Regions from separate parts of the Fictibacillus nanhaiensis genome, predicted to be linked through region 3. Evidence: riboswitches for the same ligand, from Rfam matches in the RefSeq annotation. Region 3 holds a riboswitch; each other region holds the start of a gene.
What was found. Region 3 has a riboswitch for S-adenosylmethionine ahead of ACFS5O_RS14030 (bifunctional homocysteine S-methyltransferase/methylenetetrahydrofolate reductase). Riboswitches for the same ligand answer to the same signal wherever they lie in the genome.

Region 1 (3,274 bases), 570 kb from region 3:
AACGCCACAGCATATCGTTGAAGCATTGAAGGAAGGTGCAGAAAGACCTGACTTTCATAAATACTCCCCGTTTCGAGGACACGGATTCTTAAAGCAGGCTGCTGCCGATTTTTATCAAAGAGAGTATGGTGTGACCTTAGATCCTGATAAAGAAGTAGCTATTCTCTTTGGGGGAAAAGTGGGATTAGTAGAGTTATCACAGTGCTACTTAAACCCAGGAGATGTTGCCCTCGTTCCAGATCCAGGATACCCGGATTACTGGTCAGGTGTAGCAATGGCTGGTGCTTCGATGGAGACAATGCCTTTAAGAAAAGAAAATGAATTCCTCCCGAAGTACGATGATTTACATGAAACGGTCTTGAACAAAGCAAAGCTTATGTTCTTAAACTATCCGAACAATCCTACAGCAGGTGTTGCAACGGAATCATTTTTTAAAGAGACAGTAGAACTCGCTAACAAACATGATATTCTCGTTTGCCATGATTTTGCTTATGGAGCTATTGGATTTGAAGGACAGAAGCCGATCAGCTTTCTACAGACCGAAGGAGCAAAAGACGTAGGCATAGAGATCTATACCCTTTCTAAAACGTATAACATGGCAGGATGGCGCGTTGGTTTCGCGGTTGGAAATGAATCTGTCATCGAATCCATTAATCTACTTCAAGATCATTTTTATGTAAGCTTGTTTGGAGCGGTTCAGCATGCAGCAGCTGAGGCATTGAACGGCTCACAGCAATGTGTGGATGAACTGGTAGATACATATGAAAGACGCCGAAATGCATTCATCGGACGTTTGAATGAAAACGGATGGAACGTGGAATCGCCAAAAGGTTCCTTCTTCTGCTGGCTACCTGTACCTGAAGGGTATACATCAGAAACGTTCGCTGACTATTTGCTTGAGAAAGCACATGTCGTCGTCGCACCTGGCATCGGATTTGGAAGTGAAGGCGATCGATATGTACGTGCCGGCTTACTAACGTCAGAAGAACGTCTGATAGAGGCTGCTGATCGAATTACTAAATTGTTTTAGAAGTTTTATTTAATTCTTTATGCCTCTTTGATTAGTTGAATGGAGTGTAAGATGCGAGACTCCTACGGGACAGGCGGGCAGGTGAGACACTTAAGAGTGAAACGTACGAATGTGGCTCACCTTCTGCCCCGTGGAAAGCGAGTATCTGGAACGGAGATCAACATCTTTCAAAAACTTTAAAGCTTACTAATAAGATATTGAAGATTTTGGTTGACAGATCCTTCATACCCTGTCATAATCACAATTAAAATTATATTCTAACAATTTGCACTCTTATTAAGAGCAGGTGGAGGGACTAGCCCGATGAAACCCGGCAACCATTCAGTTAATTTTTCTTAACTGAAAACGGTGCTAATTCTTGCAGTCGAACGTTTGACTGAGAGATAAGAGGAAGCGGAACTGTCAATATGTAGACACCCCTTCCTCGTGAAGGGGTTTTTTGCGTTTTTGAAAGGAGAACTACGAACATGAGTAAAATTACAGCAACGTACTTGGTACATGATAAAAAAGAAAATCTATACAAAAAAGCGGAAGGCATTGCGCTAGGACTTACTGTAGGTTCATGGACTGATCTTCCTCAACTTGAGCAAGAACAGCTAAAAAAACATAAAGGTATCGTGGAAGAAGTCATTGAACTTCCTGAAGATCCACGTACAGATCAATTTTTAGGAAGTAAAAGAACTAGAGGCTTACTTAAGATTTCCTATCCATCAGCAAACTTTTCAAATGACATTCCCGCTATACTAACGACGGTTTTCGGTAAACTTTCGTTAGATGGTGAGATCAAACTCGTAGATTTAGAGTTTGATAAGAATCTAGAACAGCAATTTCCTGGTCCAAAGTTTGGGATAACTGGAATCCGAGATATCTTAGGCGTACATAACCGTCCACTTGTTATGAGTATTTTTAAAGGGGTGCTCGGAAAAGATCTATCATTCTTCAAACAACAATTATATGAGCAGGCTTTAGGCGGGGTAGATCTTGTGAAAGATGATGAAATTCTATTTGAGAACCCACTTACGCCTTTTGAAGAAAGAGTAAGAATCGCTAAAGAAGTTTTAAAGTCCGTTCATGAGCGAACTGGCGAAAAGACGCTCTACGCAGTTAACTTGACAGGCAGAACGAGTGGACTTCGAGATAAAGCGCGGCGCGCAGCAGAATTAGGTGCTAACGCATTATTGTTTAACGTACTATCCTATGGACCAGATGTATTACAAGAATTGGCAGAAGATAAAGAGATACCTCTTCCAATCATGGCGCATCCTGCACTATCTGGAGCTATAGGATCATCATCTCTCTACGGGATTGGTTATTCCGTTTTATTGGGTAAACTGCTTCGTTATGCAGGGGCAGATCTGGTGTTGTTCCCATCACCATATGGAAGCGTAGCCCTTGATCGTAACGAAACCCTAAGTATTGCGGGTGCCTTAACAACAGATAGCATCTCATTAAACAAGTCGTTCCCAGTTCCATCAGCAGGTATCCACCCAGGTTTAACACCGGTTTTATACAATGACTTCGGATTGGACAGTGTTATAAACGCAGGTGGAGGAATACATGGTCATCCAGATGGAGCAGCAGGTGGAGCACGTGCCTTCCGTCAAGCGATAGATGCCGTCGTTAAAGGGGAAGACTTTGAGAGTTTTGCAGAAAAACATCTAGAACTACAAAAAGCATTAGAGCTTTGGGGTGGTGTTCCAGTAAAATGACAACTCTACACCAATCGGTAATCTTTTGTGATTTTGATGGAACTGTAACTGAGAAAGATAATATCGTTGCGATCATGGAAGAATTTTCACCCGAGGGCTGGCAGCCGATCGTGAATGAAATCTTGAATGAAACCATCTCGATTCGAGAAGGAGTCGGTAAATTGTTTTCGAGAATCTCTTCGGACAAAAAGGAAGAGATCATTGAATTCGTTGTAACACGTTCTAAGATTAGAGACGGTTTTCAGGAATTTATCTCATTTACTCAAAGTGAGAGGATTCCACTTTACATCGTTAGCGGTGGTATTGATTTTTTTGTTCATCCTGTACTAGAGAACAAACTAGAAAAAGACTATGTTTTTTGTAACGCAAGTGATTTTACAAACGACATGATAAAAATCACTTGGCCGAATGTATGTGATGATCAATGTGACAATGATTGTGGATGTTGTAAACCGTCTGTTATAAGGCGGCTGGAAGAGAAGTTTCCCCGAGCTGAAAAGATTGTGATCGGGGATTCGATTACTGATCTTCAAGC
Region 2 (3,274 bases), 1.1 Mb from region 3:
ATTTCGTTTTCAGTCGCAGCTTTGATCGCCTTTCTTTTTCTTTCGGGTCTCATGCCGAATAGCAGCCATTCCGCTGCGGCTGCATATGTTAGCTTTGATATCAATCCAAGCCTCGAGGTTGGCGTTGACGACGAAATGAGAGTTGTTGAAATGGATGCTTTTAACGATGAAGCTAAACAGATCGTTAAGAAATACAATTTTTCTACTGACGATCGTTTGCCGTTTGAAGTATTTGCGGATCAACTCATTAAAGCTTATCAATCAGAAGGCTATATGGAAGAAAATCAATCCATGTTGATCACTACAGTATCTGATAAATCGAGTGATAAGAAAACCAAGCAGGAATTAGATCAGGCGCTGAACGCTATTGTGAAGAAAGCCGTCGTTCAGTATCCTGTAGCCATTACTGTTTCTGAAACGAACCATGAAGTTCGAAAAAAAGCAAAACAACTAGGCGTATCTTCTGGTAAATACACAGCTTTTCAAGAAGCAACGAAGAACGACAAACAACTTAAAGAAGAAAAGATTAAAGAAGTGAAGTTTCAAGAACTTAAGGTAAATGCCACTTCTTCTAAAGATATTAAATCTGTTCCCCATCCACGTAAAATTAAGGCTGCACCACATGAAGTCAAAGGAAAGTCTTCTGATGAACGTATGAAAAAAGAAGCTAAACAACATTCGGTTAAAGAGTCTAAAGAAAACCTTGTTAAACCTCAAAAGGTTACGAACGAAAAACGAAATGATGAAGAACGCAACAAAAACATCAAGTCTAATAACAAAAATGGTCTTAAGCAACAAGAGAAAAAAGTAGAACCTAAAATGATGAAGGATCCTGCGAGGTCCCAAAAAAACGGTAAGAACTTTAAACAACCAAAAGAACAAAGAAAAGAAAACAAACAGCAGGATAAGAACTACAACAAGCAAAATAATAGAAACGAAACTAAAAAAGATGATCAAAGACATGAAAATGATAAGCAAGAAAAGAAACATAAACACTAATTATGAGATAACGTGTCGTAAAACCAATTACGATTCCTTCTGGCTGTCGAAGGGTTTATAAAGGTATATGAATATTCCTCTAGAATCGGTGAAGTAACAACCAATTCGGGGGGATTTTTAATGTTGGATATTCGCTACTTTGAAAGTCAAATCGCAAAAAGTCCATATCTTTCTCTTTATAATATTCCGGTAAAGCCCAGTTTTAAATGTAAGGATGACACCACACTGAAAATTGAATACAGAGAAGGAGAGCGGAACAGAACAGTCACGTTTACAGGAAATCCGAAGTATCTATCGTTGTTACTTGAAGGGAAAATGAAGCTTAGCACATTATTGAGACAAGAGATGATTGAGTTCCAAGGTACACTGAGACAACGCTTAAAATGGGAAGCGATTTTTTACTTGAGTTCCCATTGGGAAGAAATCTCTGCTGGGGTATTAGTTCGAACTGCTAAAAATATTTGACACGAATCGACAAGGATGATAATATTCTTCACAGTGATTCATAAATGCATCGCTTTAACTTAATAAAGTAACACTTTTTTACTTATCACGAGAGGTGGAGGGACTGGCCCTATGAAACCCGGCAACCGCTAGATCATTGCATTCTTATGAATGGTGAACTAGAAAGGTGCCAATTCCTGCAAGGCTTTAAGTAGTCTTGGGAGATGAGGAGAACGTGCATAGAATATAATATGCCTTTCTGCTCATATTGAAGCAGAGAGGCATTTTTTGTTGTTTATCCTAAAGTGATTACAAGTTGATGTTTAGTTAAGACATCACTGAGTAGTTGATTGGAGTGGAAGGTGCGAGACTCCTGTGGGACGAGCGGTCAGGTGAGACCCTTAAGGGCGCAAAGCGGCAAGGGGCTCACCGGTCGCCCCGCGGAAAGCGAGCATCCTGAAATGGAGATCAACCACGTTCAAAAGCAACATTGTATGCTGAAGATAGCAATATTTTAGATAAGAAATGAGGTAAGAATCTTGATTAATTTACAGTCAGTCCGTAAAGTCTTTCAAACCAAAGATGGTGAAGTAAAGGCAGTTGATACGGTAGATTTAAACATAAAGCAAGGAGAAATATACGGAATTATTGGTTACAGTGGCGCGGGTAAGAGTACATTGATCCGAATCCTTAACATGTTGGAGCGTCCGACTAGCGGTACAGTTACGATCGGTGGCAAAAACATGTCTGAGTTGTCATCGAAAAAACTTAGAGAAGCCAGACAAGAAATCTCTATGATCTTTCAGCATTTTAACTTGTTATGGTCTCGCACAGTAAGAGAAAACATCGCTTTTCCTCTTGAAATTGCGGGTTATCCAAAAGCTAAAATCAAACAGCGTGTTGATGAGTTGATCGATCTTGTAGGATTAGAAGGTCGTGGTGGTTCCTATCCATCACAACTAAGTGGGGGGCAAAAGCAGCGTGTAGGTATTGCGCGTGCTCTTGCTAATGAGCCGAAAGTTCTTTTATGTGATGAAGCCACTTCAGCACTCGATCCTAAAACAACAGACAGCATTCTGGATCTACTTGTTGAGATCAATAAAAAGTTAGATCTGACAATTGTTCTTATCACTCATGAGATGCATGTCATCAGAAAAATCTGTCACCGTGTAGCTGTTATGGAGCAAGGTAGAGTGGTAGAAGAAGGCGATGTTTTAAACGTCTTTAAAAATCCGACAGAACCTATTACGAAGGATTTTGTGAAACAAGTAACAGAACCTGAAGAAACGGTAGATACGATTAAACAGTTCATTTCTGAATTTCCTGAAGGTCGAATCGTTCAGCTGACTTTCATCGGTGGACGAGCGGGACAGCCTTTAATCACAGAATTGATTCGTAAGTATGAAGTGGATGTTAATATTCTTCAAGGGAAGATTACTCAGACTCAGAATGGACCTTATGGGACGTTGTTTATTCAGATAAAAGGTACAGAACCTGCACTAGCTCGTGCAATGGAGTTTTTAAATAGTGTGCAGGTTGAAGTAGAGGTGATTCATAATGCTTAGTACATGGTTCCCAAATGTTCAATGGGACGTTCTATTAGAAGCTACAAAAGAAACGTTATATATGTCGGCTATCTCAGTTGTCATTACATTTTTCTTAGGGCTCGCTCTCGGATTAGCGTTATTCTTAACTTCTCCAGGAAACTTGTGGGGAAATAAGTTTTTAAATAGCATCATTGCCATAATCGTTAACGTCTTTCGATCGATTCCGTTTATTATCTTAATCATCTTATTGATTCCATTCACACGCTTGATTGTAGGAACGATGT
Region 3 (3,274 bases):
GACATCATAAACAGATGAAGCACCTGGGAAATCTCCGACGCTTGCGGGATCTCCAGTCACAGCTAGTACTTCATGTATTCCATGCGTGTGAAGTCCCATCAAGTGAGACTGAAGGCCGATTAAGTTTCTGTCACGGCACGTAATATGAACGAGCGGGCGAAGGTTAAGTTGGGACTGCACAATCGACCCTAATGCAGAGTTGCAAACACGTGGAGAAGCAAGTGAATTATCAGCGAGGGTAAGTGCGTCGATTCCCGCTTCTTTTAACGCCTTGGCTCCTTCCATAAAACGCGATGTATCTAATTTACGTGGTGGATCTAATTCAACAATAATGGATTGCTTCTTTTTTACTTCTTCACTTAGTGGAACATACTTAGGTTTTGATGCTGATTGAATGACAATCTTTTGCTTTCTTTGTTTCACTTCTTTTTCTGTTACAGGCTCTAAATTTTTAAGTTCACTTGAGAAGGCACGAATATGGGCAGGCGTCGTACCACAACATCCGCCTAATAGACGAACCCCTTGCTGCCTGAACAAATGGGCACATTCTTTAAAATAATCCGCGTCCCCTTCATACTTAAAACGGCCATCTGTATAAGAAGGAAGCGACGCATTAGGAAACGCTGAAAGATAAGCCTGATTTGGTAATGGAACTTCCTCAAGTGTCATCAGCATGTGATAAGGTCCAAGGCGACAGTTTACCCCCACGACATCAGCACCTAAGTTCTCAAGCCGGTTCAAAGCATCTGAAATCGGCGTGCGGTCCTGCATAAAGCCGACTTCCTGCAATGACACTTGAGCAATGATTGGAAGAGATGTTTCTTTTCTAGCAATCTCTAAAACTGTTTCTAGTTCTTCCAGGTCATAATACGTTTCTAATTGGATGCCGTCTACATTCTCCATCAACAAACAATACAGCTGCTCACGAAAACTGCGCTTGATTTCATCCAGAGAAATGCTATTTGGTTTAATGCCGCGTATTCCACCAATCGTACCTACAACATATTCGTTATGAGCCGCTGTTCTAGCAATATGAACAGCCGCTTTATTGATCTCTTTCACATGATCTTGAAGTCCGTAACGTTCAAGCTTCGAATAGTTTGCTGCATACGTATTCGTTTGAATGATATCAGCACCTGCATCTAAATAAGCGCGGTGGATGTTATAGATCTGTTCTTCTTGAGAAAGATTTAACTCTTCATAACAGAAGTCAGATCCATACGAATACAAAAGCGTTCCCATCGCACCATCACCGATTAGGATCTTGTTTTGTTCTAAGTCTGTGATTAAACTCATGATAGCCTCCTCTATAAAAATAAAAAGCCTTCTATAAAAGAAGACTTTTTTAAGCGTCGGGGTCTTCTTATCTTTACAAGTTCAACATTTGAACTCGCAGGAATTAGCACCTTTTCAGCTTGTAGCTGCTGGTTGCTGAGGTTTCATAGGGCCGCTCCCTCTACCTCTCTTGATAAGGATTTATTCATTTATTGGTTCATTTACTAATTTGCGTTCTATTATCTTTAATAATTCCTGTTTATACGAGCGTTGTTTTTCTACGTCATATAAAAACGACTGATCTGTTAGCTTTGTTAATAAGTCTTTTCGATATTTTTCCGGAAATTCCTTCTTAATGATGGATCTGCATTGGAATAAAAAATCTAAATACGTTTCATAGTCTTCACTGTATTTTTGCTGAAGCTCTTTTTTTATAGATTTAGATAGACTTGGACTAGCTCCAGAGGTGGAAACAGAGAGTATAAGCTTACCTCTTTTTACGACACTGGGAACAATAAAATTGCCAAGGTGCGGTTGATCCGCCATATTCACAAGCTGTTTTGAACTTGCCTGTGCTGCAATCCAAGAGTTAACCTCTTTGGTATTGGTCGCTGCAATGATTAAAAATGCTTTCTCCAAATCTTCACGTTTCACTTCTCTTTCAATCCAAGTCAGCTTTTTTTCTGCATGCCATTCCTGAATCTCGTTAACAACAGTTGGACTGATTACAGTAATGATTGCTTCTTCATTCAATAAATCATTAATTTTCCGATACGCGACTATTCCACCGCCTGCTACAACGACCGTTTTACTAGACAGGTTTACATGTATGGGATACATAGCATTCCTCACTTTTTAAGAAAATGCATATTTCTTTGTTTTAAGTGTTTCATTGATACGCGTGAGTAAAACATCTTTAAGAATAGGGTGGTAGCCAAGCGTCTCACAAAGAGTTACGTTTTGTTTAGATTGTAGCTGATAGCGGTTTATCGTCAGTTTCATCCCGTTTATTAATAGCCCTGAAAATAGAAGATAAGGCACAACGATGATTTGTTCAAATAACTCGCGACTATTCCATAGAGCCTCTTCAAAGCTCGGTACCGAACCGGTTAAAAAACAAGCTTGAATACTAGGAATTCCGTAATGGTTTTGAACGTTAGCCGCTATTGCATCTAGATCCCGCTTTACATCTTGATCCGTGCTGCCTCTTCCCACCAGCAAGATATGTGTATTTTCACTTAAACTAACTGTACTTTTCGTGATCTTCTCCCACAACAAATGCGAAATGGCTTCGTGTACACCGAATGGACGCCCGTAAATCACTTCAACTCCTGGATGTTGATTCTGCAAGTGGTGAAGTTCGTTTGGAATATCTATTTTTATATGATTAGCACATAGTAAGAACACAGGAATCACAGAGATACTCGTTGCTCCTTTTTGTATACACGTTTCGAAGCCTTGGGTAATAGAGGGTTCAGCAAGCTCTAAAAAACAAATCTCTTTGATAGGCACATCTACTTGTGCCATACAAAGTCTCACAAATTCTTCCGCTTCCATACGACCTTTTGCCAGTCTTGTACCGTGACAGATAAAGAGCAATGCCTTCATTTACAGAGCCTCTCTAACGGCAGCGAGCTTACTCGGTTCTTCATGCAGCTTTTCAAACCATTTCAGTTCACTGCGAAGTCGAACAACTTCACCGACAATGATCATGCTCGGATTCTCAATTTGTTCTTTAACCACGATTTCCTCAATCGTATCCAGTGTACCTGTAACGGTTCGTTGATTTTCTAAAGATCCCCACTCCACAAGGGCTACTGGTGTTTCTTTGCTTTTTCCGTGTCTCGTCAACTGTTCGCAAATATAACCTAGGTTGCCGACTCCCATATAGATCGCTAACGTATCAATGCCGTTCGCTAGACTTTCCCATTTCAGTTCATCTTCTTCACCTTTTTTACGATGGCCGGTAACGACCGCAAAGCTTGAAGCGATGTTACGA

Region 1: linked by a shared signal. The riboswitch ahead of ACFS5O_RS16890 (2,3-diketo-5-methylthiopentyl-1-phosphate enolase) and the one ahead of ACFS5O_RS14030 (bifunctional homocysteine S-methyltransferase/methylenetetrahydrofolate reductase) in region 3 are both predicted to bind S-adenosylmethionine.
Region 2: linked by a shared signal. The riboswitch ahead of ACFS5O_RS08145 (methionine ABC transporter ATP-binding protein) and the one ahead of ACFS5O_RS14030 (bifunctional homocysteine S-methyltransferase/methylenetetrahydrofolate reductase) in region 3 are both predicted to bind S-adenosylmethionine.

The regions. Positions count from the first base shown of each region.
Region 1 is NZ_JBHUPF010000006.1:2,582,943-2,586,216, reverse strand. Features, by position in the region: gene ACFS5O_RS16900 (pyridoxal phosphate-dependent aminotransferase) at 1-1,030, shown strand, start outside; gene ACFS5O_RS16895 (hypothetical protein) at 1,082-1,210, shown strand; SAM riboswitch class I at 1,301-1,420, shown strand; gene ACFS5O_RS16890 (2,3-diketo-5-methylthiopentyl-1-phosphate enolase) at 1,498-2,739, shown strand; gene ACFS5O_RS16885 (2-hydroxy-3-keto-5-methylthiopentenyl-1-phosphate phosphatase) at 2,736-3,274, shown strand, end outside.
Region 2 is NZ_JBHUPF010000006.1:911,342-914,615, forward strand. Features, by position in the region: gene ACFS5O_RS08135 (anti-sigma-I factor RsgI family protein) at 1-999, shown strand, start outside; gene ACFS5O_RS08140 (hypothetical protein) at 1,120-1,464, shown strand; SAM riboswitch class I at 1,544-1,674, shown strand; gene ACFS5O_RS08145 (methionine ABC transporter ATP-binding protein) at 1,983-3,008, shown strand; gene ACFS5O_RS08150 (methionine ABC transporter permease) at 3,001-3,274, shown strand, end outside.
Region 3 is NZ_JBHUPF010000006.1:2,015,221-2,018,494, reverse strand. Features, by position in the region: gene ACFS5O_RS14030 (bifunctional homocysteine S-methyltransferase/methylenetetrahydrofolate reductase) at 1-1,296, opposite strand, end outside; SAM riboswitch class I at 1,361-1,475, opposite strand; gene ACFS5O_RS14025 (NAD(P)-binding protein) at 1,477-2,115, opposite strand; gene ACFS5O_RS14020 (sirohydrochlorin chelatase) at 2,131-2,883, opposite strand; gene cobA (uroporphyrinogen-III C-methyltransferase) at 2,884-3,274, opposite strand, start outside.